DNA from 4 places in the Streptomyces sp. JLSY215 genome. Region 1 is predicted to be linked to each of the others. Evidence: riboswitches for the same ligand, from Rfam matches in the RefSeq annotation. Region 1 holds a riboswitch; each other region holds the start of a gene.
The links. Region 1 has a riboswitch for cyclic di-AMP ahead of AC5677_RS18075 (M23 family metallopeptidase). Riboswitches for the same ligand answer to the same signal wherever they lie in the genome.
Positions count from the first base shown of each region.

Region 2: it holds a riboswitch for cyclic di-AMP, as region 1 does, so the genes downstream of both, AC5677_RS28985 (M23 family metallopeptidase) here and AC5677_RS18075 (M23 family metallopeptidase) in region 1, are expected to answer to the same signal.
Region 3: it holds a riboswitch for cyclic di-AMP, as region 1 does, so the genes downstream of both, AC5677_RS15410 (transglycosylase family protein) here and AC5677_RS18075 (M23 family metallopeptidase) in region 1, are expected to answer to the same signal.
Region 4: it holds a riboswitch for cyclic di-AMP, as region 1 does, so the genes downstream of both, AC5677_RS23770 (C40 family peptidase) here and AC5677_RS18075 (M23 family metallopeptidase) in region 1, are expected to answer to the same signal.

Region 1 covers NZ_CM185022.1:4,052,953-4,060,011, forward strand. The annotation lists gene AC5677_RS18070 (aldo/keto reductase) at 51-992, opposite strand; gene AC5677_RS18075 (M23 family metallopeptidase) at 1,148-2,311, opposite strand; cyclic di-AMP (ydaO/yuaA leader) riboswitch at 2,323-2,474, opposite strand; gene AC5677_RS18080 (DUF2332 family protein) at 2,935-4,065, shown strand; gene AC5677_RS18085 (PP2C family protein-serine/threonine phosphatase) at 4,067-5,206, opposite strand; tRNA gene AC5677_RS18090 (tRNA-Lys) at 5,449-5,521, opposite strand; gene AC5677_RS18095 (DEAD/DEAH box helicase) at 5,723-7,059, opposite strand, start outside.
Region 2 covers NZ_CM185022.1:6,489,142-6,496,200, reverse strand. The annotation lists gene AC5677_RS28995 (HPr family phosphocarrier protein) at 1-209, shown strand, start outside; gene AC5677_RS28990 (GntR family transcriptional regulator) at 558-1,244, opposite strand; gene AC5677_RS28985 (M23 family metallopeptidase) at 1,466-2,266, opposite strand; cyclic di-AMP (ydaO/yuaA leader) riboswitch at 2,279-2,435, opposite strand; gene AC5677_RS28980 (M16 family metallopeptidase) at 2,677-4,044, opposite strand; gene AC5677_RS28975 (M16 family metallopeptidase) at 4,083-5,435, opposite strand; gene AC5677_RS28970 (DNA gyrase/topoisomerase IV subunit A) at 5,800-7,059, shown strand, end outside.
Region 3 covers NZ_CM185022.1:3,480,370-3,487,428, reverse strand. The annotation lists gene AC5677_RS15430 (MFS transporter) at 1-883, opposite strand, end outside; gene AC5677_RS15425 (LysR family transcriptional regulator) at 1,037-1,912, shown strand; gene AC5677_RS15420 (cytochrome P450 family protein) at 1,969-3,303, shown strand; gene AC5677_RS15415 (transglycosylase family protein) at 3,688-4,662, shown strand; cyclic di-AMP (ydaO/yuaA leader) riboswitch at 4,915-5,083, shown strand; gene AC5677_RS15410 (transglycosylase family protein) at 5,091-5,744, shown strand; gene eno (phosphopyruvate hydratase) at 6,094-7,059, shown strand, end outside.
Region 4 covers NZ_CM185022.1:5,277,642-5,284,700, reverse strand. The annotation lists gene AC5677_RS23785 (M23 family metallopeptidase) at 39-1,796, shown strand; gene AC5677_RS23780 (hypothetical protein) at 1,858-2,316, opposite strand; gene pcrA (DNA helicase PcrA) at 2,473-4,980, opposite strand; cyclic di-AMP (ydaO/yuaA leader) riboswitch at 5,188-5,371, shown strand; gene AC5677_RS23770 (C40 family peptidase) at 5,380-6,552, shown strand; gene AC5677_RS23765 (hypothetical protein) at 6,950-7,059, opposite strand, start outside.

The sequences.
Region 1 (7,059 bases):
GCCCCGCCGCCCGCCCCCCTACACGCGTCGAGGCCGAGAAGGTCAGGCCGTCACGCCGACGCCTCGTTCAGGAGGGCCAGTTCAGCTCCCGTGAGGGTCAGCTCGCCGACCGCCAGTAGCGCCGGAAGCTGGGCCACCGTGCGGGCGCTGGCGATCGGGGCGGCGACCGTGGGTCGGGCGGCGAGCCAGGCGAGGGCGACGGTGGCGAGTTCGGCGTCGTGGGCGGCGGCGACGGTGTCGAGGGCCGCCAGGACGCGCAGGCCGCGGTCGGTGGAGAGGTGCCGGGCGGCGCCTTCGGAGCGGGCGCTCTCCACGGTGGTGCCGGGGCGGTACTTGCCGGTCAGGAAGCCGGAGGCGAGGGCGTAGTACGGGACGGCGGCGACGCCGTGGCGGGCGGCCACGTCGGCGAGTTCGCCCTCGTAGGTGTCGCGGGAGACCAGGTTGTAGTGGGGCTGGAGGGCCACGTAACGGGCGAGGCCCTCACGGGCGGAGAAGGCCAGGGACTCCTCCAGGCGCTTTGCCGAGATGTTGGAGGCGGCGATCTCGCGGACCTTGCCGGCCTGGACGAGGTCGTTGAGGGCGGTGAGGAATTCCCCGACCTCTTGGGACTCGTCGTCGTAGTGGGTGTAGTAGAGGTCTATGTAGTCGGTGCGCAGGCGCGTGAGGGATGCGTCGACCGCGGTCTTGATCGTGGCGGCGCTCAGGCCCTTGAGCTCCGGGTGGGCGCCCACCTTGGTGGCGATCACGACATCGGCGCGATTGCCGCGGGAGGCCAGCCAGTTGCCGATGACGGTCTCCGACTCGCCGCCCTTGTTGCCGGGCACCCAGGCCGAGTAGACGTCGGCGGTGTCGATGAAGTTGCCCCCGCCGGCCACGTACGCGTCGAGTACGGCGAAGGACTCGGCCTCGTCCGCCGTCCAGCCGAAGACATTGCCGCCGAGGGAGAGGGGCGAGACGGAGAGCGAGCCGAGGGTTTTGCGTGTCGCAGTCATGCGTTGTTGCAGCGTTGCGGAGAGGCGCGTTATTCCCGGAACCCGCTCCCACATTTCCCCGGGCCCGCTCCCGCATTCCCCGGAACCCGCTCCCGCTCCCCCGGGCCCGCTCCCGCATTCCCGGGGGAGCGGGAGCGGGAGCGGGCCCCGTCGCGTCAGACGCTCAGTCCGTGCTCCCGCAGCCACGGCATCGGGTCTATCGGGTCGCCGGCTCCCGGGCGGACCTCCAGGTGGAGGTGGGGGCCGGTGACATTGCCGGTGGCGCCGACGCGGGCGATGACGTCGCCGGTGCTGACCTTGCCGGAGGTCTTCACCATGGAGGACAGGTGGCAGAACCAGAGTTCGGTGCCGTCGTCGAGGGTGAGGACGAGGCGGTAGCCGTACGAGCCGGCCCAGCCCGCCTGCGTGATGGTGCCGGAGTGCACTGCCCTGACGGGAGTGCCGGTCGGGGCGGCGAAGTCCTGTCCGGTGTGGTCCGCGGCCCAGCGGTCGCCGGCCTGGCCGAAGCTGGCGGTCAGGGTGTACGAGGCCACCGGGGTGATGAAGCTCCTGGCCAGCTGGGCGAGGCGCTCGGCCTCGGCCTTCTTGCGGGCCGCCTCCGCCGCCCGGCGCTCGGCCTCGCGCTCCGCCGCCTGCTTGGCGGCCGCGGCCTTCTCGGCGGCCGCCTGATGCGCGGTGGCGTCCTTCCCGGCCCGGTCGACGGCGGCCGTCTCGACGGCGGCGCGCTGCTCCTGCTCGGCGGCGCCCTGCTGCGCGTCGGCCTGCTGGAGGATGCGGTTCCGCAGCGTCTCGCCGGCGTTGGCGCCCTGGGCCGCCTCGTGCTGGGTGAGGCCCGCCTGGGAGAGGGGGCCGTGGGGGGACGCGGAGCCGGTGTCCGTACCGGACCGCGGCGCCCCGGAGTCGGATATGAGGCCGCCTATGACGGGGACGTCCGGCATCTTCTCGGCGATGTCGTGGGCCATACCGCCGATGTCGGGCATCGAGATCGGGACCGGCGGGCGGTCCTCGGCCGAGGCCATGCCGCCCGCGCCGACCGCCGCGATGACGCCGACGCCCAGGACCGTACCGCTGCGCGCGAGCGCGCCGCCGCGCTGCTTGGCCACCCGGTGCTTGCCGCGGACGGACCGGACGGACTCCTCGGTGGGGTTCCACTCCTCCCACGGCCCGTCGCCGTCGCGCGCGTCGTCACGCTCGCGGTCGTACTCGCCGCCCTGATAGACGACTCCGGATCCGTCGAAGGGGTATCCGTCGTCGGACGGACCCCGGTCATCGAGGTAGGCGGCGGACGGAGCCTCTGGGGCAGGCCTGTTGGACGCCACGGGGGCGCACTCCTTTCCTTCCTTCACGCCTACCGGGTTAGCTGACGGGTTCGGAGCAGGAAGGTCTCCTACGGGCGCCTCTGGTGGGAGGCGTCCGATTCACCCCAAGGTGGTGGTTCCCCGGTTCCCTCGGTGCACTTCATGCATGCCGCGCGGATGGTGCGGATGACGCAGACGGAACGGGCGGCGCAGGGGTGCGGGTCGCGTGGAGCGAGCGGTCATGTGGATCGGTACCGGTCGGCGCTGTTCAGTGCCCACTGGCGCCCGTCCGTGCACATGCGCTCAATCCGTACGGGTACTCCTGCGTGCCGTGATGACGTGTGCGACGTGCATGGCGTGCGCTTGCGGGATTCGGCGTAGGCGCGCGGTGCCGCCTCTTGCGACGGCTGGGACGACCGCGCTCCGTTATCGGACAGTAATAGAGATCGTGACTATTTTCCAAGCCTTCCGGGGAATCCGTATGCGCTCCGCAGGCGCTCTGGCGTGGACTTTTCCGCCCATCGCGGGCATAAATCGGGCGAGTTGACCGGAGCCCTCTAAACGATCTTCCGGTGATTGTGCGTCAGTTGTTATGCGGAGGGGTGCCCGGTCCTTACGGAGCGTGAGAGCAGTAACGTCGGATCATGGTCGTCAACGTGGTCAACGTCGTGAACAGCGCGCAGACAGTGGCGGATCGGTACCGGGAGTTCTCCTGGCGACAGGCGCGGGGACGGTCCGACGCCCATGCGGAGTTGACCGCGCGGATCAGCCACGACGCGGAGTTCTGCGATCTGTTGTCGGGATCGCTGCCGGCCGGGAGCAAACAGCAACCCACCCTCCTCCTGGCCGCCGTCCGCTATCTCGACGGGCCGCACGCCGAGCAGGGCCCGCGCAACGAGACGGCGTACGGACGCTGGCGGGAGTGGACCATCCGGCACTGGGACGAGGTCCGTGCCGTGATCATGCGCCGCACCGACCGGACCGGGGAGCCTGCGCACTGCGCCACGCTGCTGCCGCTGCTCGCCCGTCTGCCGCAGCCGCTGGCGCTGCTGGAGGTCGGGGCGACGGCGGGCCTGCGCCTGCAGCCCGACCGGTACCGCTACCGGTACGAGGAGGACGGCGCGGGCTCCGGCACGGAATTCGGGGCGCCCGGGAGCCCGGTGACCTTCGTGTGCCGGACGACCGGCGCCGGCCCCGCCCCCGCCGCACCGGAAGCCCTCACCCGCCTCCCCGACATCGTCTGGCGCGCCGGCATCGACCCCGACCCGCTCGACCCGCTCACCGCACGCGACGACCTCCGCTGGCTCCAGGCCCTGCGCTGGCCCGAGGACGGGAACCACACCCCCCACCTCTCCCACAGCCACAACCGCGCCGACCGGCTCGCGGCCGCCGTCGAAGCCGTACGCCCCGCGCCCCGCCCCCGGATCGTGCACGGCGATCCGCTCGACGAGCTGCCCGCGCTGGCCGCCGAGGCCCCGTCCGAGGCGACGCTGGTCATCTTCCACACGGCCGCCCTGGCCTTCCTCCCGCCCGCCCGCCGCGAGGAGTTCGCCGCGCTCGTACGGTCGGTGCTCGCCGAGCGGACCGGCCCCGGCCACTGGATCTCCCACGAGCACCACACCGTCCTGCCCTGGATCACCGCCCCGGGCCAACGGGCCCCGCGCCCCGAGGACGACCGCCTGCTGACCCTCGCGCTGGACGAGCGCCCGGTCGCCCTCACCGGCCCGGACGGCGAGAGCCTGCACCGGCTCGACGGGTGGCCCGCCGCCGGTTGAACTACTCCCCCAGCGGCCGCTGCACCGCCAGCAGCGCCATATCGTCCGCCTGCGGCCCACCCGTGTGCCGGGCGACGTCCTGGGCCAGAACGTCCAGGAGGGCGTCCGGTCCGGGGAAGTGACGGCCGCGCAGCCGGTCCGGCGCGTCGTAGAAGCGGCCGGTCCGGTCCCTGGCCTCGGTCACCCCGTCCGTGAACAGCAGCAACAGCGAACCGGCCGGGAAGAACGTCTCGTCCACCCGGTCCGGCCACCCCGCCACGTCACTCATCCCCAGCGGCAGCGCGGGCGAAGCGGGGTTCAGCTCGCACAGCCCGCCGTCGGGGGCGAGCAGCAGCGGGGCCGGATGGCCGCGGTTGAGGACGCGCAGAACGGAGTGCGCGCCGGACGGGATCTCCGCCAGGACGGCCGTGGTGAACCCCTCGACCTGGTCCAGCCCCGCCCGCCGCCCGCCCTCCCGTTGCAGCGCCCGCTCCAGGCGGCCCGCCACCGCCTCCAGGGTGGCCTCCTGTTCGGCCGCCTCCCGGAACGCGCCGATGACGATCACCGCGGCCTCCACCGCCTCCAGCCCCTTGCCGCGGACATCGCCGACGATCAGCCGTACGCCGTGCGGGGTCTCCTGCACCGCGTAGAGATCGCCGCCGATCCGGGCGTCGGCCTGCGCGGCCATATAGCGCGCGGCGACCGCGAGCCCGCCGACCCGTTCGGGCGGGGCGGGCAGCAGGGCGCGCTGGGCGGCCTCGGCGACGTCGCGGACGGAGGCGAGCCGGGCGTCGCCGCGCCGGACGACCCGGTTGATACCGAGCGCCAGGAAGGCGACGACCAGGACGGTCAGGGCCTCGGTGACCGACTCGGTGCTGTCCTTCGTGCTGTGGTACATCACGACCACGTACTCGCTCGCGACCGCGGCGATGACCGTGACGGCCGTGGCGCCCAGGGAGAAGAGGGGCGCCGCGATCAGGGGCGCCGCGGCGAAGAACGGCGCGGCGGTGTACTGGGGCGGCGTGCTCAGGTCGAAGGCGAAGCCGCCGACGATCAGGACGGCGGGGAGCCAGCGGGCCACGCGACGGCCGAACGGTGACAGCCCGGCGCGGCGCGCCGCCCGCTCCTGTTCGGCCGAACGGTTCCCACAGCCTCGAAGCATCCGCACCGGCCTCTTCCCACTGCCAAGGCTGTCGACTCCCAAGGCTTTCGGGTACCGGGCCGGTCGGCGAATTGTCCTGGGCCGTACGGGTCACGCGAGTGCGGGCACCGGAGCGGCGGGTCCGGCCCACGGCCGCGCCGGGCCGCCGGCGCCGCTGCGCGAAAGGCCCCGGCCGCTCTCGCGTACCGGGGCCTTTCCACTGGTCACAGCCCCACAGGACGTCAGAACCAGCACTCAACCGGTGGGCCATCAGGGGCTCGAACCCTGAACCAATGGATTAAAAGTCCACTGCTCTGCCAATTGAGCTAATGGCCCGCACCGAGCAGCATAGCCCGAGGACGCACCGCAGCCCGAAGCCATTACCCAATGGCTCTCCCGCCGGGGCGCCCGGACGCCTCGACGGGTGCCGGAAAACCAGCGGCGCCGCGGGCCGCCCACCGCACAACGCACAGGGCCCGTACGGCACTTGCGTGTCGTACGGGCCCTGTCCGGATCAGTGGATCAGCCGATCAGCGATCAGCCGTTGCGCTTCCAGCGCGGCTTGTCCTCGCGGCGGCCGAAGGAGCCGGTCGCGGTGCCGGAGCCACGGTGGTCGTCGCGGCGGCCGTAGGGGCGGTCGCCGCCACCGGAGCGGTAGCCGCCACCGGCGGGACGGCCACCGGAGCGGTCGTCACGGTTGAACGGGCGGTCGCCGCCACCGGAACGGTAGCCACCGGTGGGACGGCCACCGGAACGGTCGTCACGGTTGAACGGGCGGCTCGGGCGGTCGCCGCGGTCGCGGTTGAAGCCGCCACCGGAGCGGTCGTCACGACGGTCGAAGGAACGGCCACCGGAGCGGTCATCCCGACGGTCGTCCCGACGGTCGCGGTTGAAGCCACCACCGGAACGGTCGTCACGACGGTCGAAGGAACGGCCACCGGAACGGTCGTCACGACGCTCGAAGGAACGCCCACCGGAACGGTCATCGCGACGGTCGCGGTTGAAGCCGCCACCGGAACGGTCGTCACGGCGGTCGAAGGAACGGCCACCGGAGCGGTCATCCCGACGGTCGTCCCGACGGTCGCGGTTGAAGCCACCACCGGAACGGTCGTCACGGCGATCGAAGGAACGGCCGGCCGGACGGTCGTCGCGGCGCTCCCGGCGCTCGAAGTTCCCCCGGTCGTCCCGGCGTTCGTACGAGCGGCGCTGCGCGTCGTCCGACGTCGCCTGGGCCGGCACGGTGACCTCGGCGGCGGCCTCGGCCTCGGCGGCCTCGGCGACGGCAGCGAGCGCCTCGGCCGGGTCCTCGCCCCGCTCGCGGGCGGCACGGGCGGTCAGCCGGTCGGCCTCCTCGCGCAGCTCGGTGGCGCGGCGCTGCAGCCGCTCCAGCTCGCGGGTGAGCTCGGCCACCTCGCGCTCGGCCTGCTTGGCGGAGTTGTTGGCGCCGTCGGCCTGGACCTCGGTGAGCGAGCGCGCGCCGGTGATCCGGGCGACGTCCTCGTCGAAGGCGCCGGAGCCGCCGACGATGTGGCGCGAGGCGTCCACGCCCGCGTCCTCCATCAGGCGGAAGATCTGCCGGCGCTGGTGCGGCAGCGACAGGGAGACGACGGTGCCGGACTGACCGGCGCGGGCGGTACGGCCCGAGCGGTGCAGGTAGTCCTTGTGGTCGCCGGCCGGGTCGACGTTCAGGACCAGGTCGATGCCGTCGACGTGGATACCGCGGGCGGCGACGTCGGTGGCGACCAGCGCGTTGACGTAGCCGTCCTTGAAGTCCGCGAGGACGCGGGTGCGCGCGCCCTGGGTCATGCCGCCGTGCAGCGCATCGGCCTTCACACCCGCGTCGACGAGCTGCTCGGCGATGCGGTCGGCGCCCA
Region 2 (7,059 bases), 2.4 Mb from region 1:
CGGCCACCGCGGCCGGCATCCCGATGACGATCGCCAAGGCCGATGGCAACCCCGTCAACGCGGCCTCCATGCTCGCCGTTCTGGGCCTGGGCGCCCAGGGTGGCGAGGAGATCGTGCTGGCCTCCGACGCCGAGGGCGCCGAGGCCGCGCTCGACCGGCTGGCGAAGCTCGTCGCCGAGGGCCTGGAGGAGCTCCCGGAGACGGTCTGAGTCCCTCGGGATTTTTTGCTCTCTCTGCTCGCGACCCCGCGGCGGTGACCCGAAAAGGTTGCCGCGGCGGGGTCGTTTTCTTGCAGGCGCGGACGGCAGGCAGGATCGGTGTGGAGCGCTTCCCTGCACGGAACCGCTGAAACCTATTTGCTGTACGGGCACATCGTCATCACGACCGCCAATTATCCGGGCGGGGACGCGGCACGGAAACACAGCACCGAAACGGGGCGCGGAAACGCGGTGTGGAAACACGGTGCGAAAATACCGGCGTCGCGAATTACAGACACCATGGCCGCATTGAGCGCCCCGGCGGCGAATTCCGCACCCCCTTTGTATACAGACCGAATGTTAATGACGGGCACGCGCCGTGTTGACGGGCTGTTTCGCATCCCTCACCGCGGCCGCGGTGGGGCGCAGCCGGTACACCGGGAGGGAGCGTTCGATATGAGCCGCCATCAGGGCGCGGGCCCGCTCCGCGTCTCCCCTGGCCACCGCGTCCAGCACCGCGCCGTGTTCCTCCCACGAGTCGGTGGCCCGCGCGGACAGCTCCACGGCGTACATCCACTCGATCTTGCGCCGTAGCTGGGTGAGCAGCGCCGTCAGACTGGGGCTGCCCACCGCCTGGGCGAGCGTCTCGTGGAACCAGCCGTCCAGTTGGCGCACGTCCGCGGGGTGACCGTGCCGGGCCCGCTCGCGGCCGAGCCGTACGAGACCGCGCAGCACCTTCAGATGGGCGGGGCTGCGGCGGACGGCGGCACGGGCGGCGCCCAGCGGCTCCAACAGGGCGCGGATGTCCAGCAGATCGGCCGCCTCTTGTTCGGTGGGCTCGGCGACGCAGGCGCCCGCATGATGGCGGGTGGTGACAAAGCCCTCGGACTCCAGGGTGCGCAGCGCCTCGCGGACCGGGACTCTGGAGACTCCGTATCGGGCCGCGAGAATTTCTTCGATCAGCCGGCTCCCCGGTGCGAGCGCACCGGAGACAATGTCATCGCGAATCGCCGTGCACACCGCATGCGCGGAAAGATGGCCTCGCATCGTCGTGCCTCCGCCGTAATTCCCGGGAAACGCCGCCGATCGGCGGGTTTTCCGTGACTCTATTCGACCGGGACGAGTTTTCCGACGGGCTCCGGGAATTCAGGGATATTTTTTGGCCAGGCGCCGGACTCCGGGGGACGGCGACGACCGGCGGCCGCCGTCCGCCGGACACACGGAAGCCCCGGCCGGTCGGCCGGGGCTTCAGCGGAACACGCGGGACGTCAGACGTCGACGCCGTGCGAGCGCAGATACGCGATCGGGTCGATGTCCGAACCGTAGTCGGGGCCCGTGCGGGCCTCGAAGTGGAGGTGCGGCCCGGTGACGTTGCCGGTGGCACCGGAGAGGCCTATCTGCTGGCCGGGGGTGACGGTCTGGCCGACCGCGACCCCGATGGACGACAGGTGGCCGTACTGGGTGTACGTCCCGTCGTGCATCTTGATCACGATGTTGTTGCCGTACGAGCCGCCCCAGCCGGCCTCCACGACGGTGCCCCGGCCCACGGCGTGGACGGAGGTGCCGGTGGCGGCGTGGAAGTCGATGCCCGTGTGGCTGCCGGAGGACCACAGGCTGCTGGAGGCCTTGTAGCCGGTGGAGATGTAGGAGCCCGCTATCGGGGCGACGAAGGCGTTGAGCCGCTTGCGCTCGGCCTCGCGGGCCGCGCGCTCCTTGGCCTCACGCTCCGCCTTGGCCTTCTTCTTGGCGGCCTCGGCGAGCCGCTGGGCCTCGTCGGCCGCCCGCTTCGCCACGGCCTCGGCCCTCGCCTGCACGGCGGCGACCTCGGCGGCCGTCTGCTGCGAGTCGGCCTGGGCCTCGACGCGGCTGGCGAGCTCGTCGCCCATCACGACAGCCTGCTGCAGGCCGGTGTCCGCGGCGTGCGTCCCACTGGAGGCGGCCAGCGCCGGCGAGGCGACGGAGGCGACGACACCGGTGGCCGCGAGGGTGGCCGCGCCGGCGAACTTGCGGGTCGTACGGGCCGTGCGGCTGGCACGACGATGCTTCCCGGTGGCACGGGTGAACGCCATCTGCTGGCTTGTCCTTTCCTTCCTTCTCGCCTACCGGGTTAGCTGACGGGTTCGGAGCAGGAAGGTCTCCTACGGACCCCTCCGGAGAGAGACCCGATTCACCCCAAGGGACATGTGGGTCCCCGGCTCCCCTGGCTCGCGCCGTACGGGGACTCGGCGATGACTGTCCGGTGCCACTGTTGTGGCGGACCTGTGACGAACAGTCGGACCGACGCTAATCGGGACATCTTTCAATCGGCAAACAGAACTGGCCCTTTGTGCCGTACGCCACAAGGACACCGGGCAACCAGACGCACCATTCCGGACATACGACGGCTCCCGTGGCGGACGTGCACCACGGGAGCCGTTGTATCGATGGATGGCCGGGCCCTTCCCCGGCCGGTCCCTGACCGGCAGTCAGACGGCGGGGCTCAGCCGCTGACGACCGTCACCTTGCCGATGCCCAGTTCCCTGACGGGCTCCGTGATCTGCGCGGCGTCACCCACCAGGATTGTCACCAGGCGGTCCACGGGGAAGGCGCTGACGGCCGCCGCGGTCGCCTCGACCGTCCCGGTCTCGGCGAGCCGGGCGTACAGCTGCGCCTGGAAGTCGTCCGGGAGGTGCTGCTCCACCTGGTCGGCGAGGGTGCCCGCGACGGCGGCCGCGGTCTCGTACTTCAGCGGCGCGACCCCGACGAGGTTCTGCACGGCGACGTCCCGCTCGGCGTCCGTCAGCCCCTCCGCCGCCAGGGTGCGCAGCACCTGCCACAGATCCTGCAGCGCCGGCCCGGTGGAGGCGGTGTCCACCGACCCGCTGATGGCCAGCATCGCGGCGCCGCTTCCGTCCGCGGCGGAGCGCAGCACCTGACCGAAGGCGCGCACCCCGTAGGTGTAGCCCTTCTCCTCGCGCAGCACCCGGTCCAGCCGGGAGGTGAGCGTGCCGCCCAGGCAGTACGTGCCGAGGACCTGCGCGGGCCAGACGCGGTCGTGCCGGTCGGCGCCGATACGGCCGATCAGCAGCTGCGTCTGGACGGCTCCGGGGCGGTCGACGATGACCACACGGCCGGTGTCGTCGGCGGTGATCGGCGAGGGCTTCAGCGGCTCGGAGGTGGAGCCCTGCCAGGCGCCCAACGTGTCGGCGAGCGCCGCGTCCAGGTCGACGCCGGTCAGGTCACCGACGATGACGGCGGTGGCCGTGGCGGGCCGCACATGGGTCGTGTAGAAGGCGCGGACGGCCGCGGCGTCGATGCGCTCGACGGTCTCCTCGGTGCCCTGGCGGGGCCGCGACATCCGGGACGTGGCCGGGAACAGCTCCTTGGACAGCGCCACCGCGGCCCGTCGCGCCGGGTTGGCGAGCTCGTGCGGGATCTCGTCGAGGCGGTTGCGTACCAGCCGCTCGATCTCGCTCTCCGCGAAGGCGGGGGCGCGCAGCGCGTCGGCGAGCAGGCCCAGCGCGCGGTGCAGCCGGGACACCGGTACCTCGAGGGAGACCCGCAGGCCGGGGTGGTCGGCGTGCGCATCCAGGGTGGCGCCGCAGCGCTCCAGCTCGGCGGCGAACTCCTCGGCGTCGTGCTTGTCCGTGCCCTCGGACAGGGCGCGCGACATGATCGTGGCGACACCGTCCAGGCCCTCGGGCTCGGCCTCCAGAGGGGCGACGAGGTTGATCTCGACGGCAACGACCTGCTGGCCGGGGCGGTGGCTGGTCAGGAGGGTGATCCCGTTGGCCAGTTGGGAGCGCTCGGGGGCCGGGAAGGCCCACGGCTTGGGCGCGCCGCCCTTGGGCTGGGGGTGGAAGTCCATGGTGGTCACGGCGGAATCTGCGCGGGTGGTGGAGTCGCTCACCGGTCCGCCTCCTCCTTCTCGGTGTCGGCGGCCGGATCGGCCGGGGCGGTCGGCTCCGTGGGCTCGTACACGAGCACCGCGCGGTTGTCGGGGCGCAGCCGGGCCTTGGCGACCGCCTGCACCTCCTCGGGGGTGATGTCCAGGACGCGCCGGACGGCGGTCAGCGCGAGCTGCGGGTCCCCGAACAGGACGGCGAAGCGGCACAGTTCGTCGGCGCGGCCGCTGACCGTGGCCAGACGGTCCAGCCATTCGCGCTCCAACTGGGCCTGCGCGCGCTCCATCTCCTCGGGGCTCGGCCCCTCTTCGGCGAAGCGGGCCAGCTCCTCGTCGACGGCGCGCTCGATGGCGGGGACCTCCACGCCGCCCGACGTCTTCACGTCCAGCCAGCCCAGCGAGGGCGCCCCGGCCAGCCGCAGCAGCCCGAAACCGGCGGCGACGGCGGTGCGGTCGCGGCGCACCAGGCGGTTGTAGAGCCGGGAGGACTCGCCGCCGCCCAGGACGGTCAGGGCGAGATCCGCGGCGTCCGCCTCACGCGTGCCGTCGTGCGGCAGCCGGTAGGCCGCCATCAGGGCGCGGGAGGGCACCTCCTCCTCGACCACCTCGCGCAGCTCGCTGCCGATGATCTCGGGCAGCGAACCGTCGCGCGGCGGGCGCTTGCCGTCGTGCGAGGGGATCGAGCCGAAGTACTTCTCCACCCAGGCCAGCGTCTGCTCGGTGTCGATGTCTCCGACGATCGACAGCACGGCGTTGTTGGGCGCGTAGTACGTACGGAAGAACTCCCGCGCGTCCTCCAGAGAGGCCGCGTCCAGATCGGCCATCGACCCGATGGGGGTGTGGTGGTACGGGTGGCCCTCCGGGTACGCCATGGCCGTCAGCTTCTCGAAGGCCGTGCCGTAGGGGACGTTGTCGTAGCGCTGGCGGCGCTCGTTCTTGACGACGTCGCGCTGGTTCTCCATGGACTCGTCGTCGAGCGCGGTCAGCAGCGAGCCCATGCGGTCCGCCTCCAGCCAGAGCGCGAGCTCCAGCTCATGGGCGGGCATGGTCTCGAAGTAGTTGGTGCGCTCGAAGCTCGTGGTGCCGTTCAGCGATCCGCCGGCGCCCTGGACGAGCTCGAAGTGGCCATTGCCCTTCACCTGTGCGGAACCCTGGAACATGAGGTGCTCGAAGAGGTGAGCCAGGCCCGTACGGCCCTTGACCTCGTGGCGGGAGCCGACGTCGTACCAGAGGCACACCGCTGCGACCGGGGTCAGGTGGTCTTCGGAGAGCACCACGCGCAGGCCGTTGGGCAGCCGGTGCTCGGTCGCTGTCAGGCCGCCGGAGCCGGCTTGTTCTGTGGCCGTGTGACCCATGGGCATGTACGTCCCTTCGATCCGCTTGCGAGGAAGTCCTGTCACTGTATGCAACCGCGCCGACATCTGGCGAAGTTCCCGGACGAGCGGACCCGTACGGAGGGCCCGCGCGACGGCCCCGAGCCGCCGAAAGGGGAGTCGCGGTCGGCGTTGTCAGTGGGGCGGTCCACAATGGTCCGCGTCAGACTCAGGCAGACTCACGGGTTGATCCGCCGGCTGATCGGTCCGACGTCTGACCGATCCGCCGGCCGACCGGCCCGCCAACGGGGCGACCGGCACTTCCGGTCGGCCCGGCAGTGTTGACCGACCCGAGCATGTTGATCCCACATCGGCAGTAGACGCAGCAGAAGGAGCCGCAGCCGCGATGGCCCGCCGCAGCACGAAGACCCCGCCGCCGGACGACTTCGAGGAGAGGATCCTCGACATCGACGTCGTCGACGAGATGCAGGGTTCCTTCCTTGAGTACGCGTATTCGGTCATCTACTCCCGCGCCCTGCCGGACGCCCGCGACGGCCTCAAGCCCGTGCACCGCCGCATTCTGTACCAGATGAACGAGATGGGCCTGCGGCCCGAACGCTCGTACGTCAAGTGCGCCCGGGTCGTCGGCGAGGTGATGGGTAAGCTCCACCCCCACGGCGACGCGTCCATCTACGACGCGCTGGTGCGCATGGCGCAGCCGTTCTCGATGCGGCTGCCGCTGGTCGACGGCCACGGCAACTTCGGCTCGCTGGGCAATGACGACCCGCCGGCCGCGATGCGTTACACCGAGTGCCGGATGGCCTCGGCGACGTCCCTGATGACGGAGTCCATCGATGAGGACACCGTCGACTTCGCGCCGAACTACGACGGCCAGGAACAAGAGCCGGTCGCCCTCCCCGCCGCATACCCGAACCTCCTGGTCAACGGCGCGTCCGGCATCGCCGTCGGGATGGCGACGAACATGCCACCGCACAACCTCGGCGAGGTGATCGCCGCGGCCCGCCATCTGATCAAGCATCCGAACGCCGATCTCGACACCCTGATGCGCTTCGTTCCGGGGCCCGATCTGCCCACCGGTGGCCGGATCGTGGGCCTGGGCGGCGTACGGGACGCGTACGAGAAGGGCCGCGGCACCTTCAAGATCCGCGCCACGGTCGCGATCGAGACCGTCACGGCCCGGCGCAAGGGCCTGGTCGTCACCGAACTCCCCTTCACCGTCGGTCCCGAGAAGGTCATCTCCAAGATCAAGGACCTGGTCGGCTCGAAGAAGCTGCAGGGCATCGCGGACGTGAAGGACCTCACGGACCGCGAGCACGGCCTGCGGTTGGTGATCGAGGTCAAGAACGGCTTCAACCCCGAGGCCGTCCTGGAGCAGCTCTACAAGCTCACGCCGATGGAGGAGTCCTTCGGCATCAACAACGTCGCGCTGGTGGACGGCCAGCCGCTGACGCTGGGCCTCAAGGAGCTGCTGGAGGTCTATGTCGACCACCGCTTCAACGTGGTGCGCCGGCGCAGCGAGTTCCGGCGCAGCAAGCGGCGCGACCGGCTCCACCTGGTCGAGGGCCTGCTGACGGCGCTGGTGGACATCGACGAGGTCATCCGCCTCATCCGCTCCAGCGAGAACAGCGCGCAGGCCAAGGAGCGG
Region 3 (7,059 bases), 570 kb from region 1:
GAACGGCCATCGCGCCCGTGACCCGGTGCACCAGCCCGCGGTCCGCCAGCCGACCCGCTATCGACGCCGACAGCGAACCGGCCGCCCCGACCAGCCCCAGCAGTCCGATGGCCGACTCCTGCCAGCCGTAGGCCGGGCCGGACATCAGGAAGGCCATGGCGGTCCACAGGACGGAGAAGCCCGCGAAGGCCAGCGCCCCCAGCGCGGCCCGCCACCGCAGGACCGGCTCGCGGGCGAAGAGCCCCAGCGTCGAGCCGAGCAGGGCGGGATAGCGGAGTCCGGACGGCGTGCGCAGGGTGGGCAGCCGGAACCGCAGCAGTACGGCCATCAAGAGCATCAGGGCGGCGTTGACCCAGTAGACGGTGCGCCACCCGCCGAGTTCGGCCAGCAGCCCGGCGGCGGTACGGGCGAGGAGAATGCCCAGGAGGATTCCGGTCATCACGGTGCCGACGGTGCGGCCGCGTTCGGCGGGGGCGGCCAGGGTTGCGGCGAACGGGGTGATGACCTGCGCGGCGGCGGAGGTCAGGCCGGTCAGCGCGGTGCCCGCCAACAGGACGGCGGCGTTGGGGGCGCTCGCCGTCACGGTGAGGAAGACGGCGGTGAGCGCGCACAGGATGACCGCGAGCCGGCGCCGTTCCAGCAGGTCGCCCAGGGGGACGAGGAGCAGCAGGCCCAGGCCGTAGCCGACCTGGGCGACGGTCACCACCAGGGCGGCGGTGGACGAGGACAGCTGGAGATTGCGGCCGATGAGGTCCAGCAGCGGCTGGGCGAAGTAGTTACCGGCGACGGACAGGCCGGCGACGGTGGACATCAGCAGCAGCGTGCCGTGCCCCAGTCCGGCTCGGGGTTCGGGTGTTGGCTTTCCTGCGGGTCCTGGCTTCATTGCGGGTCCTCCCCCTGACGTACCGGAAACCGCCCGAGGCCATGGAAGCGGCGGGCAGGACCCACCCTCCGCCCTCGCACATCAATCAGTCCAACGCATAGTTTTCATCCCATCCATCGTGGAATGCGATCGATGGGGCCTACCATCGGGCCCATGGAGCTCCAGCAGATGCGCTATGTCGTCGCCGTCGCCGAGACGGGCGGCTTCACCCGCGCCGCCGAGCGCTGCCATGTCGTCCAGTCCGCCCTCAGTCATCAGGTCGCCCGGCTGGAGAAGGAACTCGGCGCGCGGCTCTTCGACCGGACCAGCCGGAGCGTCCGGCTGACCGCCGCGGGCGAGGCGTTCGTGCCCGTCGCCCGGCAGGCGCTGCAGGCGGCCGAGCGGGCCCGCGCGGAGGTGGAGGCGGCGACCGGGGAGGTGCGCGGGCGGCTGGCGGTGGGCGCGATCTCGACCGTCGCGGCCGTCGACCTCGCGCAGGAACTGGGCGCCTTCCGGGCCCGCTACCCCCAGGTGCGGATCAGCCTCCAGATGGAGATCAGCGACCGGCTCATCGAGATGGTGCGGGACGGGGCGCTGGACGTCGCCTTCGTCGGGCTGGTGCCCGGCGCCCGTATCGCGGGGGTACGGGAGAAGGAACTGGCCCGCGGCGAACTGGTCGCGATGGTGCCGCCGGGGCATCCGCTGGCCGAGCAGGAGTGGACCACCTTGTCGCGGCTGGCCCGGGAGTCGTTCGTCGACTACGCGGCGGGGTCGCAGGCCCGGCGCCAGCGGGAGGACGCGTTCCGGGCGGCGGGGTTGACGTCGGAGGTGGCGTTCGAGGTGACCACCGTCGAATTCCAGGCCAAGCTGGTGCGGGCGGGGCTGGGCGTCGGCATGGTTCCCGAGGCGATCGCCTCCGGGCTGCCGGGGCTGGCCATGGTGCGCGTACGGCCGGCGCCGGAGCGTAGCGAGCGGGTGGTGTGGAGCGGCCTGGGGCCGTCGCCGGCGGCCGCGGCGTTCCTGGAGGGGCTGGGTGTGCCGCCGGGGTGAAACCGGGGGCTTACGGGACGGCATCCGCCGTATGGGGCACGGGTTACGGTCGGGATGTGCACGACACGCCAGACACCACCGCCCCCGTCACCCCGGCCACCGGCTGCCCCGCCGCCCGGCCCGAGCTGTTCACCTGGGAGTTCGCCGCCGACCCGTACCCCGCGTACGCCTGGCTGCGCGAGCATGCGCCGGTGCACCGGACCGCGCTCCCCAGCGGCGTCGAGGCCTGGCTGGTGACCCGCTACGGGGACGCGCGCCAGGCGCTGGCCGATGCCCGGCTCTCCAAGAACCCGGTCCACCACAGCGAGTCGGCACACGGCAAGGGCAAGGTCGGCATCCCCGGCGAGCGCAGCGCCAACCTCATGACGCATCTGCTCAACATCGATCCTCCGGACCACACCCGCCTGCGCCGTCTCGTCTCCAAGGCGTTCACCCCGCGCCGGGTCGCGGCCTTCGCCCCGCGCGTACAGGAGCTGACCGACCGCCTCATCGATGCCATGGTCGAAAAACAGCACGGCGCCGAGCGCGGGGCGGCGGACCTGATCCATGAATTCGCGTTCCCGCTCCCCATCTACGCGATCTGCGATCTGCTGGGCGTACCGCGTGAGGACCAGGACGACTTCCGCGACTGGGCGGGCATGATGATCCGGCACGGCGGGGGACCGCGGGGCGGAGTCGCGCGTTCCGTGAAGAAGATGCGGGGCTATCTCGCCGAGCTGATCCATCGCAAGCGCGAGGTCCTCGGGGAGCGGCCGGACCCGGACGAGGACCTGATCTCCGCGCTGATCCGGGCCTCCGACCACGGCGAGCACCTCACCGAGAACGAGGTCGCCGCGATGGCGTTCATCCTGCTCTTCGCCGGTTTCGAGACGACCGTGAACCTCATCGGCAACGGCATCTACCAGCTGCTGCGCCACCCCGCCCAGCGCGAGCTGCTGCAGAAGTCGATCGCGGCGGGCGACAGCGATCTGCTCGCCACCGGCATCGAGGAACTGCTGCGGTACGACGGTCCGGTGGAGCTGGCGACCTGGCGGTTCGCGACCGAGGAGCTGACGCTGGGCGGGCAGCGGATCGCCGAGGGGGACCCGGTCCTGGTGGTGCTGGCCGCCGCCGACCGCGATCCCGCCCGCTTCGCCGACCCGGACGTCCTCGACCTCACCCGGCGCGACAACCAGCACCTCGGCTACGGGCACGGCATCCACTACTGCCTGGGCGCGCCGCTCGCCCGGCTGGAGGGGCAGACCGCCCTCGCGACGCTGCTGACCCGGCTGCCGGACATCCGGCTCGCCGCGGAACCGGACGATCTGCGCTGGCGCGGCGGGCTCATCATGCGCGGACTGCGGTCGCTGCCGGTGGAGTTCACGCCGGAGGGATCCGCGGACCGGTCCTGACCGGGGGAGCCGGGGCGGCGGGCGGGACCGGAGGCCCTTGGCGACGGACCCCAGGCCGGTCCGTGCGGAACCGGCGGCTCCGGCCTGCGATGACCGCGAAGTGACGGAACGTCAGGCACGTGACCTCTGCGTGATCTCGACTACACCGACTTGTGACTACCCGTGACCCCGGCTACCTTTCGACCCACCGAATCGGCCACGGGTTCGACTGGCCGCACGGGTTCGACGCGCCACTGGGCTGCGTCGCCTCCGTTCGCCTCACCGGGCCGGCTCGGCAGACAACTCCAGCACGTCCACCGCCGCTCGAAAGGCAACCGCATGCGCTCCGGGAACGGCCGACACCGTCGCCCCCGTCAGGCACCGGCCATCTTTGTCACGGCGGGAGTGACCGGCGCCGGGCTCGCACTGCCGCTGTTCGCCGCGAGCGGTGCGCAGGCCGCCGACACCGCGACCTGGGACAAGGTCGCGCAGTGCGAGAGCGGCGGAATGTGGAGCGCGGCCTCCGGCAACGGCTTCTACGGCGGCCTCCAGCTGACCCAGGAGATGTGGGAGCAGTACGGCGGCACCTCGTACGCCTCGCGCCCCGACCTCGCCAGCCGCTCCGAGCAGATCGCCGTCGCCGAATCCATCCTCGACGACCGCGGCCCGGACGCCTGGCCGAGCTGCGCGGTGAACGCCGGGCTGACCAAGGACGGCCGCGCGCCGGAGGTCGACCCGGGCAGTACGAGCACCCCGCGGCCCGGCCCGTCGCACACCGCGGACCCGGCCGATCCGTCCGGCCCGGCCGACGACTCCTCCGACGGTCCCGAGGACGGGCCCTTCGGTGACGACGGCCCCTTCGGCGGCTCCTCCGACGAGGCGACGCCGACGCCGTCCCCGTCGGCCCCCGACGCCTCGGACCCCGCGGACCCGTCCGCCCCCTCCCACGAGGGCGAGGACGGCAGCGGTGCGGACGACCGCGGTGCCCCCGCGACGCCGGAGACCCCCGCCAAGGGCAAGCACCGCGGCGGCGCCGACGAGGGCCAGGGGGGCGGGGGCGGCAAGGACGGCAAGAGCGGCAGGAGCGGCGCCGACGACGGCAAGGGCGCGGACCGTGACGACCGGCCCGCCGGCCGCCACGCCTCCCGCGGCGGCGAGGAGCAGCGTACGGACCCCGGTACGCGCCCCGGAGCCGACCCGTCCGCCCCCGCCGACGGCTACACGGTGCGCTCCGGTGACACCCTGTCAGGCATCGCGGAGGCCCATGATCTGCCGGGCGGCTGGCCCGCGCTCTACGACCGCAACGAGAAGGTCGTGGGGGCCGACGCGGACCTGATCCACCCAGGTCAGCTGCTCGATCTCGGGCACGCGGCAGGGTAGTTACCGCCAGTTCGTCCCTTTTGGCGAAAGTGAGACAAGCGTCTCGTTCCGGGGTGTGGCGTCCGGCTCGTCGGCCGGATTCCGCACCCCGGCCCACCTGCGGAAATATGAGCCGCCGATGATCAAAAACGGTCAACTTGGTTCAGATAGTGGGGTTTGAACACCAAGGGGATTACTGATTACGGTCTGGACCGCTCGCCAAAGCGGGCCCTTCGATCACATGCCGAATCCTGCCGGTGATCGCAGGCAGTCGACGCGCAAGCGCCGAAGGCAGGAGCGGGGGACCCAAGGTAAGTGCCGGCCCCGCCCGTGAAAGCGGGTCAACCGGCTTGGGGTGAAGCCGCGTGTCCAGTGCACGCGGCCGGGTACTCACACGGCCCGAACCCGACAGCTCACCTCGTAGGCATCGGTGAGGAAACGAACGAACCATGCTGAACAAGGGCAAGCACCGTCGTCCGTCCAAGGCCGTCCGCATCGCCACCCTCGCCGGTGTCGCCGGTGCCGCCGTCGCCGTCCCGCTGATGGGCGCCACCTCCGCCTCCGCCGCGTCCGTCGCCACCTGGGACAAGGTCGCCCAGTGCGAGTCCGGCGGCAACTGGTCGATCAACACCGGTAACGGCTACTACGGCGGCCTCCAGTTCTCGAACTCCAGCTGGGCCGCCGCCGGTGGCACCCAGTACGCGGCCCGCGCCGACCTGGCCACCAAGGCCCAGCAGATCGCCGCCGCCGAGAAGCTCCTCGCCATCCAGGGTCCGGGCGCCTGGTCCTGCGCCGGTGCCGGCAACCTGACCGCCGGTGGCCCGTCCCCCGACCTCGACACCTCCGCCAAGGCCGAGGTCAAGAAGGCCCAGCCCGCGCCGAAGAAGGCTGCCCCGCAGCAGGCCGCCCCGAAGCAGAAGCAGGCCCAGCCGGCCCCGCAGAAGCCGCAGGGCAAGGGCAACTACACCGTCAAGGCCGGTGACACCCTCGCCAAGATCGCCAAGGCGCACGGCACCACCTGGAAGACGGTCTACGCCCACAACAAGTCCGTCATCGGCGGCAACCCGAACCTGATCTTCCCGGGCCAGAAGCTCAGCATCTGAGCCGTCCCCGCACCGGGACTCCCGCGGGCCTGAGTCATGGGCCCGCATCCTCCCCGAGCAGGCCCCGCCCGGCGCGCTACTCCCCCCAGCGCGCCGCGGCGGGGCTTCTCCATTCCATGTGCCGCCGCGTACGCCATTCCGCGCACCCCGCCGTACGCCAGCCCACCGGCACCCCGCCACCAGTGGCTTCCCGCGATTTTCCCCGTTCAGCGAACAATGCGCCCAAACCTCCCGGGAAATGGGCATCTGGGCCTCTTTTCGTCCCACGGAGCGGGCCAACGGCGAGCGGATCTCCCCGGGGCCGTTAGGCTCGTGCTGCAGAACTCCAGACACCCATGAAGGAGACAACGTGCCGTCCATCGACGTCGTCGTAGCCCGCGAAATTCTCGACTCGCGAGGTAATCCCACGGTCGAGGTCGAGGTCGGCCTCGACGATGGCAGCACGGGCCGTGCCGCCGTGCCGTCCGGCGCCTCCACCGGAGCCTTCGAGGCCATCGAGCTTCGCGACGGCGACCCGAACCGCTACCTGGGCAAGGGCGTGGAGAAGGCCGTCCTGGCCGTCATCGAGCAGATCGGCCCGGAGCTCGTCGGCTACGACGCGACCGAGCAGCGGCTGATCGACCAGGCGATGTTCGACCTGGACGCCACCGACAACAAGGGCTCGCTCGGCGCCAACGCCATCCTCGGCGTCTCCCTCGCCGTCGCGCACGCCGCCTCCGAGGCCAGCGACCTGCCGCTGTTCCGCTACCTCGGTGGCCCGAACGCGCACGTCCTGCCCGTCCCGATGATGAACATCCTGAACGGCGGCTCGCACGCCGACTCCAACGTGGACATCCAGGAGTTCATGATCGCCCCGATCGGCGCGGAGTCCTTCTCCGAGGCGCTGCGCTGGGGCGCCGAGGTCTACCACACCCTCAAGAAGGTCCTGAAGGCCAAGGGCCTGGCCACCGGCCTCGGCGACGAGGGCGGCTTCGCCCCGAACCTGGGCTCCAACCGCGAGGCCCTGGACCTCATCCTCGAGGCCATCAAGGAAGCCGGTTACGCCCCCGGCCAGGACATCGCGCTGGCGCTGGACGTCGCCGCCTCCGAGTTCTACAAGGACGGCAAGTACCAGTTCGAGGGCAAGGACCGCTCGGCCGCCGAGATGACCGAGTACTACGAGGAGCTGGTGGCGGCCTACCCGCTGGTCTCCATCGAGGACCCGCTGTTCGAGGACGACTGGGCCGGCTGGAACGTCATCACCGAGAAGCTCGGCTCCAAGGTCCAGCTCGTCGGCGACGACCTCTTCGTCACCAACCCCGAGCGCCTCGCCCGC
Region 4 (7,059 bases), 1.2 Mb from region 1:
CCGCTAATTCTCCTGCTGCCGAGGCGAAAGAGAAGTTGGTGAACGACCGTCACCCATCGGGCTACCCGGCCTATGACTCCTACGGGCAGCAGCACTCCGCGTCCGGACACACCGAGTACGGCGACGGCGACCCGCTCTTCGGCTCGCTCCCGGGCTCGTACGACACGGGCCGGTACGACGCCCTCGGTCATGACACGGGCACGTACGAAGCCGCCACGACGGGTACGTACGACACCAGCACCTACGGGGCCGATCCGTACGCCACCGATGGGTACGGCGACGGGTACGGCACGGGCTCGTACGGCACCGTCTCCTACGACACCGGTACGTACAACGGCGGCGCGCACAGTCCCGCGCCCTACGGCACCGGCACCTATGAGACGGGCCAGTACGACACCACCGGCTACGACACGGGCAGCTACGACGCCGCCTACGCCACCGGCAGCTACTCAACGACCGGCGCCTACACACCGGATGGCCACGGCACCGGCGGCTACGACCCGTACGCGCACACCGCCTACGAGGACGCCGGGCACGAGCCGTACCCGCAGCACGATCAGCATGATCAGCGGTACGTGGAATACGAGCAGTACGAGCAGCACCCGCAGTACGAGCAGTCCACGTACGGCACCGGTACGTACAGCACCGCCGGCTTCGACACCACCGGCTTCGACACCGGCAGCTTCGACACCAGCGGCTTCCACACCGGCAGCTATGACACCGGCAGTTACGACGGCCTCGGCCAGGACGCCGCCGGCCACGACACCGGTGATCACGCCGACGACAGCTTCGAGGCCACCGCGATCTGGTCCACCGCGGACCAGGGCCTGATCGCCGACATCCCGGCGCAGGCCGGCCCCACGTCCTACGAATCGGTGCAGTTCGAGGCCGGGATCCCGGCCCCCGCAGAGGCGCCCGACGACGCTCCCCAGCCCGTTCCCGATGCCCCCGACGCCGCGTCCGTGGCCGAGGCGATGACCCAGGCCATGCCGGTCACCGCCGCGGCACCCGCCGCGCGCCGGGTCACCGGACCGGCGGCGGGGAAGGCCGTGCGTGGGCGAGGCCGCCGCCGTACGGCCAAGCGCTCGGCGCTGCTGACCGTCGCCGTGCCCTCGGTCGCCGCCATGGGGGTGTGCGCGGCCGCCGCCGCGTCCGTCACCGGCTTCGTCGGGGACGACAAGAAGGACGACAAGCCCGCCCAGGCCGCGGGAGACCACGGGTCGGTCAAGGCGTCCGCGGCCAACAAGAAGCTCGACACCCAGCTCGCCGGACTCAGCGCGGACGCCCGGGACTTCGGCGACCGCGCCAACCGCACCCAGGAGCGGATCGACCTCAAGGAACGCCAGGCGCAGGAGAAGCAGCGCGCCGCGGCGGAGGCGGCCCGCAAGGAGGCGCTGCGGCCCAAGTTCGTGCTGCCGGTCACCCAGCACGGGCTGAGCGCACTCTTCGGTCAGGCCGGTGTGAACTGGATGTCCGTCCACACCGGGATCGACTTCCCGGTCAGCTACGGCACCCCCGTCATGGCCGCCACCGACGGCACCGTGCGCACCCAGTGGAACTCCGCCTACGGCAATATGGCGATCGTGACGGCGCCCGACGGCACCGAGACCTGGTACTGCCACCTGAGCAGCACGAAGATCCGTTCCGGTTCGGTCAAGGCCGGGGACCAGATCGCCTATTCGGGCAACTCCGGCAACTCCACCGGTCCGCACCTGCACTTCGAGGTGCGCCCCGGCGGCGACTCGGCGATAGACCCGCTTCCGTGGCTGCGCGAACACGGCCTCAACCCGAACTGACCGGGACGAGAGACTTCACCGCCCACGCGAGCGCGGCTCCGCGTGGGCGGCCGCCATCACCTCACTGATGCCGGACCGGCGGGCAGTAGCCGGTCTCCTCGCCGACCGAGTTGATCTCGGCGTTCGACCGCGAATCCCCCGCGTAGTTCACCTGATCCGTGCACTTCACGCCCGGCTTCTTCGGGGTGCCCGCCGACGTACCGCCCTTCTCCGGCGCCGGACAGTGCCCCGTCTCCTCGCCGACCGAGTTGATCTCGGCGTTCGACCGCGAATCCCCCGCGTAGTTCACCTGATCCGTGCACTTCACACCCGGCTTCTTCGGGGTGCCCGCCGAGGTGCGGTCGGCGGAATCCGGGGCGGCCTTGGCCGTGGACGCGGGGGACTGCGTGGCATGCGCGGAGGCGGAGGACGGAGCGGCGTCGGCGCCACCGTCCTGGCAGGCGGTGAGCCCGAACGCGGCAACAGTGATCACCATGGCGGCGGCGGCCTTGCGGGCGTAGCGGAGAGCGGCGTTCGACACGTTCTTCCCGTTCTTTCCGAGTAGCGTTCGGGTACGAGAACAAGACTGCCGCCCGCGGCTGATGAGCCGACGCTGTTCGACTAACGCCCCGCTAACGTCCGAGGCCGGCGACGTCCGAGGCGGACCGCCGGGCCATCGGACACGCCCGGGGCGGCCTCAGAGCTTCTCCACCGGCGCATACCGCAGCAGCAGCCGCTTCGGCTTCTCGCCGCCGAAGTCGATGGTCGCCTCGGCGTTGTCGCCGCTGCCCTTGACGCCGACGACCGTGCCCAGGCCGAAGCTGTCGTGCGTGACGCGGTCGCCGACGGCCAGCGAGGCCACCTGCCGGTCCGTGGCACGGCGCGTGGCGAAACCGCTCGGCCCCTTGGCGCGCGACGAGGACAGCGAGGACCCGATGCCGCCGCCGAAGCCTCCTCCACCGCCGCCGCCGCGCGACGACAGCCCGCCCATCGAGGCGGACGGTGTGGCGGGACCCGTGCGCCGCCACTCGACGTAGTCGTCCGGGATCTCCTCCAGGAACCGCGAGGGCGGGTTGTACGAGGGCTGGCCCCAGGCGCTGCGCATCGTGGAGCGGGTGACGTAGAGCCGCTCGCGGGCGCGCGTGATGCCCACGTAGGCGAGCCGGCGCTCCTCCTCCAGCTCCTTGGTCTGGCCCAGGGAGCGCATATGCGGGAAGACGCCGTCCTCGAGGCCGGTGAGGAAGACGGTCGGGAATTCCAGGCCCTTGGCGGTGTGCAGGGTCATCAGCGTGATGACGCCGCTGCCGTCCTCGTCCTCGTCGGGGATCTGGTCGGAGTCGGCGACCAGCGCGACCTGCTCCAGGAATTCCGCGAGCGTGCCCGGCCCCGGGGCGGCGGCCCCCGATGTCTCGGCCTCGCCGCGCTCCTGCTCGAACTCCAGGGCAACCGAGGCGAGTTCCTGGAGGTTCTCGATCCGGGTCTCGTCCTGGGGGTCGGTGGAGGACTGGAGCTCGGCGAGATAGCCCGTGCGCTCCAGGACGGCTTCCAGGACCGTGGCGGGCCCGGCGCCGGACTCCACGATCGTGCGCAGCTCCTCCATGAGGACGTTGAAGCGCTTGACGGCGTTGGCGGAGCGGGCGGCCATGCCGTAGGCCTCGTCGACGCGGCGCAGCGCCTGCGGGAAGGTGATCTTCTCGCGGGAGGAGAGGGCGTCGATCATGGCTTCGGCGCGGTCGCCGATGCCGCGCTTGGGGACGTTCAGGATGCGGCGCAGCGGGACGGTGTCCTCGGGGTTGGCGAGCACCCGCAGATACGCGAGGACGTCGCGGACCTCCTTGCGCTCGTAGAAGCGCACGCCGCCGACGACCTTGTACGGGAGCCCGACCCGGATGAAGATCTCTTCGAACACACGGGACTGGGCGTTGGTGCGGTAGAAGATGGCGACATCGCCGGCCTTGGCGTCGCCCGCGTCCGTCAGCCGGTCGATCTCGTCGGCGACGAACTGCGCCTCGTCGTGCTCGGTGTCCGCGACATAGCCGGTGATCTTGGGGCCGGCGCCGGCGTCGGTCCAGAGATTCTTGGGGCGGCGGTTCTCGTTGCGCTCGATGACGGCGTTGGCGGCGGACAGGATCGTCTGCGAGGAGCGGTAGTTCTGCTCCAGCAGGATCGTGGTCGCGTCGGGGTAGTCCTCCTCGAACTGGAGGATGTTGCGGATCGTGGCGCCGCGGAACGCGTAGATCGACTGGTCGGCGTCACCGACGACGCACAGCTCGGCGGCGGGCATCTCGGCCGTGCCCGGGCCGACCAGCTCGCGGACGAGGGTGTACTGGGCGTGGTTGGTGTCCTGGTACTCGTCGACGAGGACATGGCGGAAGCGGCGGCGGTAGTGCTCGGCGACATCCGGGAAGGCCTGGAGGAGATTGACCGTCGTCATGATGATGTCGTCGAAGTCCAGGGCGTTGGCCTCGCGCAGCCGCGACTGGTACATCGCGTACGCCTCGGCCAGCGTCTTCTCGAAGCCGTCGGCGGCCGTCCCGGCGAAGGTCTCCTCGTCGATGAGTTCGTTCTTGAGGTTGGAGATCTTCGCGCTGAAGGACTTCGGCGGGAAGCGCTTGGGGTCCAGGTCGAGATCGCGGCAGACCAGGGCCATCAGGCGCTTGGAGTCGGCGGCGTCGTAGATCGAGAAGGAGGACGTGAAGCCGAGCTTCTTGGACTCGCGGCGCAGGATGCGGACGCAGGCGCTGTGGAAGGTGGAGACCCACATGGCGTTCGCCCGCGGGCCGACCAGGTCCTCGACGCGCTCCTTCATCTCGCCCGCGGCCTTGTTCGTGAACGTGATCGCGAGGATCTGGCCGGGGTGGACATGGCGCTCGGCGAGCAGATGCGCGATGCGGTGGGTGAGCACCCGGGTCTTGCCGGAGCCGGCGCCGGCGACGATCAGCAGCGGGCTGCCGTGATGCACCACGGCGGCCTTCTGCTCGTCGTTGAGCCCCTCGAGCAGCGCGGCGGGGTCGACGACGGGACGGGCGGCGCCGTCGCGGTAGTACGCCTCATGGGGCACCGGTGCGTCGAACTTCCCGTCGAAGAGGTCGGCGGGAATCTCCTCCGGGGCCGGGCCGTGCTCGTCCTCGGGGGGCGGGGGGTGCTCGTCCTCGCGCTTGGGGCCGAGGTCCGCCAGGAAGCTGTCGTCAAAGAGGCTGCTCATCGCCCACCGAGTCTAGGCCGCCGGACTGACAGCCCGCCGCCACCTCACCAGATCCGGCTCCTGGGCTCCGGGCCGCATCCTTGAGATCGCGGTCAGGTCACAAAAAGGTTTCGGGCATATCGAACATCAGCCTTCACAGGAGCCACACGAGTTGGCTACCGTGCCTGCTCGGGCTGCCCGCATCCCCGCGGACGACAACGTCTGCACGGGCGGCCTCCGCCGAGTCCGGCCCTGCCACCAGGCACCCGGAGCCGGGGACCCACCAGCACCACCGGGGTGAATCGGCCGGTGCGGCCGCCAGCGGCGGACGCATCGACCGTAGGGCAAGCCTTCCGTCAGCGACAGAGCCCGAACCCGACAGCTAACCCGGTAGGCGGTCCACGGAAGGAGTCGCCGGCCTTGGCGTCGCACCGCAAGCCGCGCACCCGCATGCTCACCTCGCCCGGAAGCCGTACGGCGGCCGGGCTCACCACCGCCGCCCTCGCCTCGGTCACCCTGCTCTCGCAGTCCGCCGACGCCGCCCCCAGGGCACCCAAGCCCACCATCGAAGAGGTCAAGCAGAAGGTCGACGGGCTCTACCGCCAGGCCGAGGTGGCCACCCAGAAGTACAACGCCGCCAAGGAGGGCGTCGACCGTCAGCGCGCCACCGTCAACGGCCTGCTCGACGCCGCCGCCAAGCGCGCGGAGAAGATGAACGAGTCCCGGCGCGAGCTGGGCACCTTCGCCTCCGCGCAGTACCGCACCGGCGGCATGAACCCCACGGCGCAGCTGATGCTCGCCAAGGACCCGCAGGATTTCTTCGACCGTACGCACCTGATGGGGCGGCTCACCGACCGGGAGAAGCAAGCGGTCACCGACTACCAGGAGCAGCAGGTGGCCGCCGCCCGGCAGCGGGCCAGGGCGACCGCGAGCCTGGAGCAGCTCCAGAGGACGCAGACCTCGCTGAAGGAGTCCAAGCGGTCCGTCCAGGAGAAGCTGGCCGAGGCGCGGCAGCTGCTGTCCCGGCTGACCGCGCAGGAGAAGGCGCGGCTGGCGGAGCTGGAGCGCCAGAAGGAGGCGGCCGCCAAGCGCCGGGCCGACGAGCTGGCGCGGCAGCAGGCGGAGAAGGCACGCCAGCAGGCCGAGAAGGAGCGCCGGCAGCGCGAGAGCGGCGGCGGCTCGACGGGCGGCCAGACCGGCGGCGGTTCCACTGGCGGCGGATCGACCAGCGACGGCACGTACTCCACCAAGGCGGCAAAGGCGATCGCCTTTGCCCGCGCCCAGATAGGCAAGCCGTACGTCTGGGGCGCGACCGGCCCGAGCTCCTACGACTGCTCGGGGCTGACCCAGGCGGCGTGGAAGGCGGCCGGGGTCGATCTGCCGCGTACGACGTGGGACCAGGTCAAGGTCGGCGAGCGGGTCGCGACCAGCGGCCTCAAGCCCGGTGACCTGGTGTTCTTCTTCGACGACATCAGCCACGTAGGCATGTACATAGGCGACGGCAAGATGATCCACGCGCCGCACCCGGGCGCCAGTGTCCGGGTGGAGTCGATCTACTTCGACCCGATCTACGGGAGCGTGCGGCCGGCCTGAGCGGCTGGATCGGACACTTCGTCCCTTAGGGGGCGCCCCTAAGGGGGCTGCAGGCCCCTACCGAATAACTGCCCCAGACCCACCCCCCACACGCCGCCGCGCGGTCGTCCTCTCCAAGGGACGACCGCGCGGTGAGCCGTATGTACGGGTGCCCGATCCCGGGGGCGGGCGCCGGAGCCGAGGGCCGGGCGCCGGCGCCGAACTCCGGGGCCCGAGCGCGGGTCCGGGGGCAAGACCTCGGGTACAGAGGCCGGACCACAGCCCCGGAGGCCGGACCTCAGGACCAAACGCCGGACCTCAGGTCCAGACGCCGGACCACAGCCCCAGAGACCGGACCACAGACCCGGGCGCCGGACCTCAGCCCCAGAGACCGGACCCCAGATCCGGAGGCCGGACCTCAGGTCCAGAGCACCGCGATGAAGATGTTGGCCATCGTGAGCCCGCCGACGGCGCCGAAGAGCGGCTTGGCGATCTTCTCCTCGTCCCGCTTGACGTAGACCAGCGCCA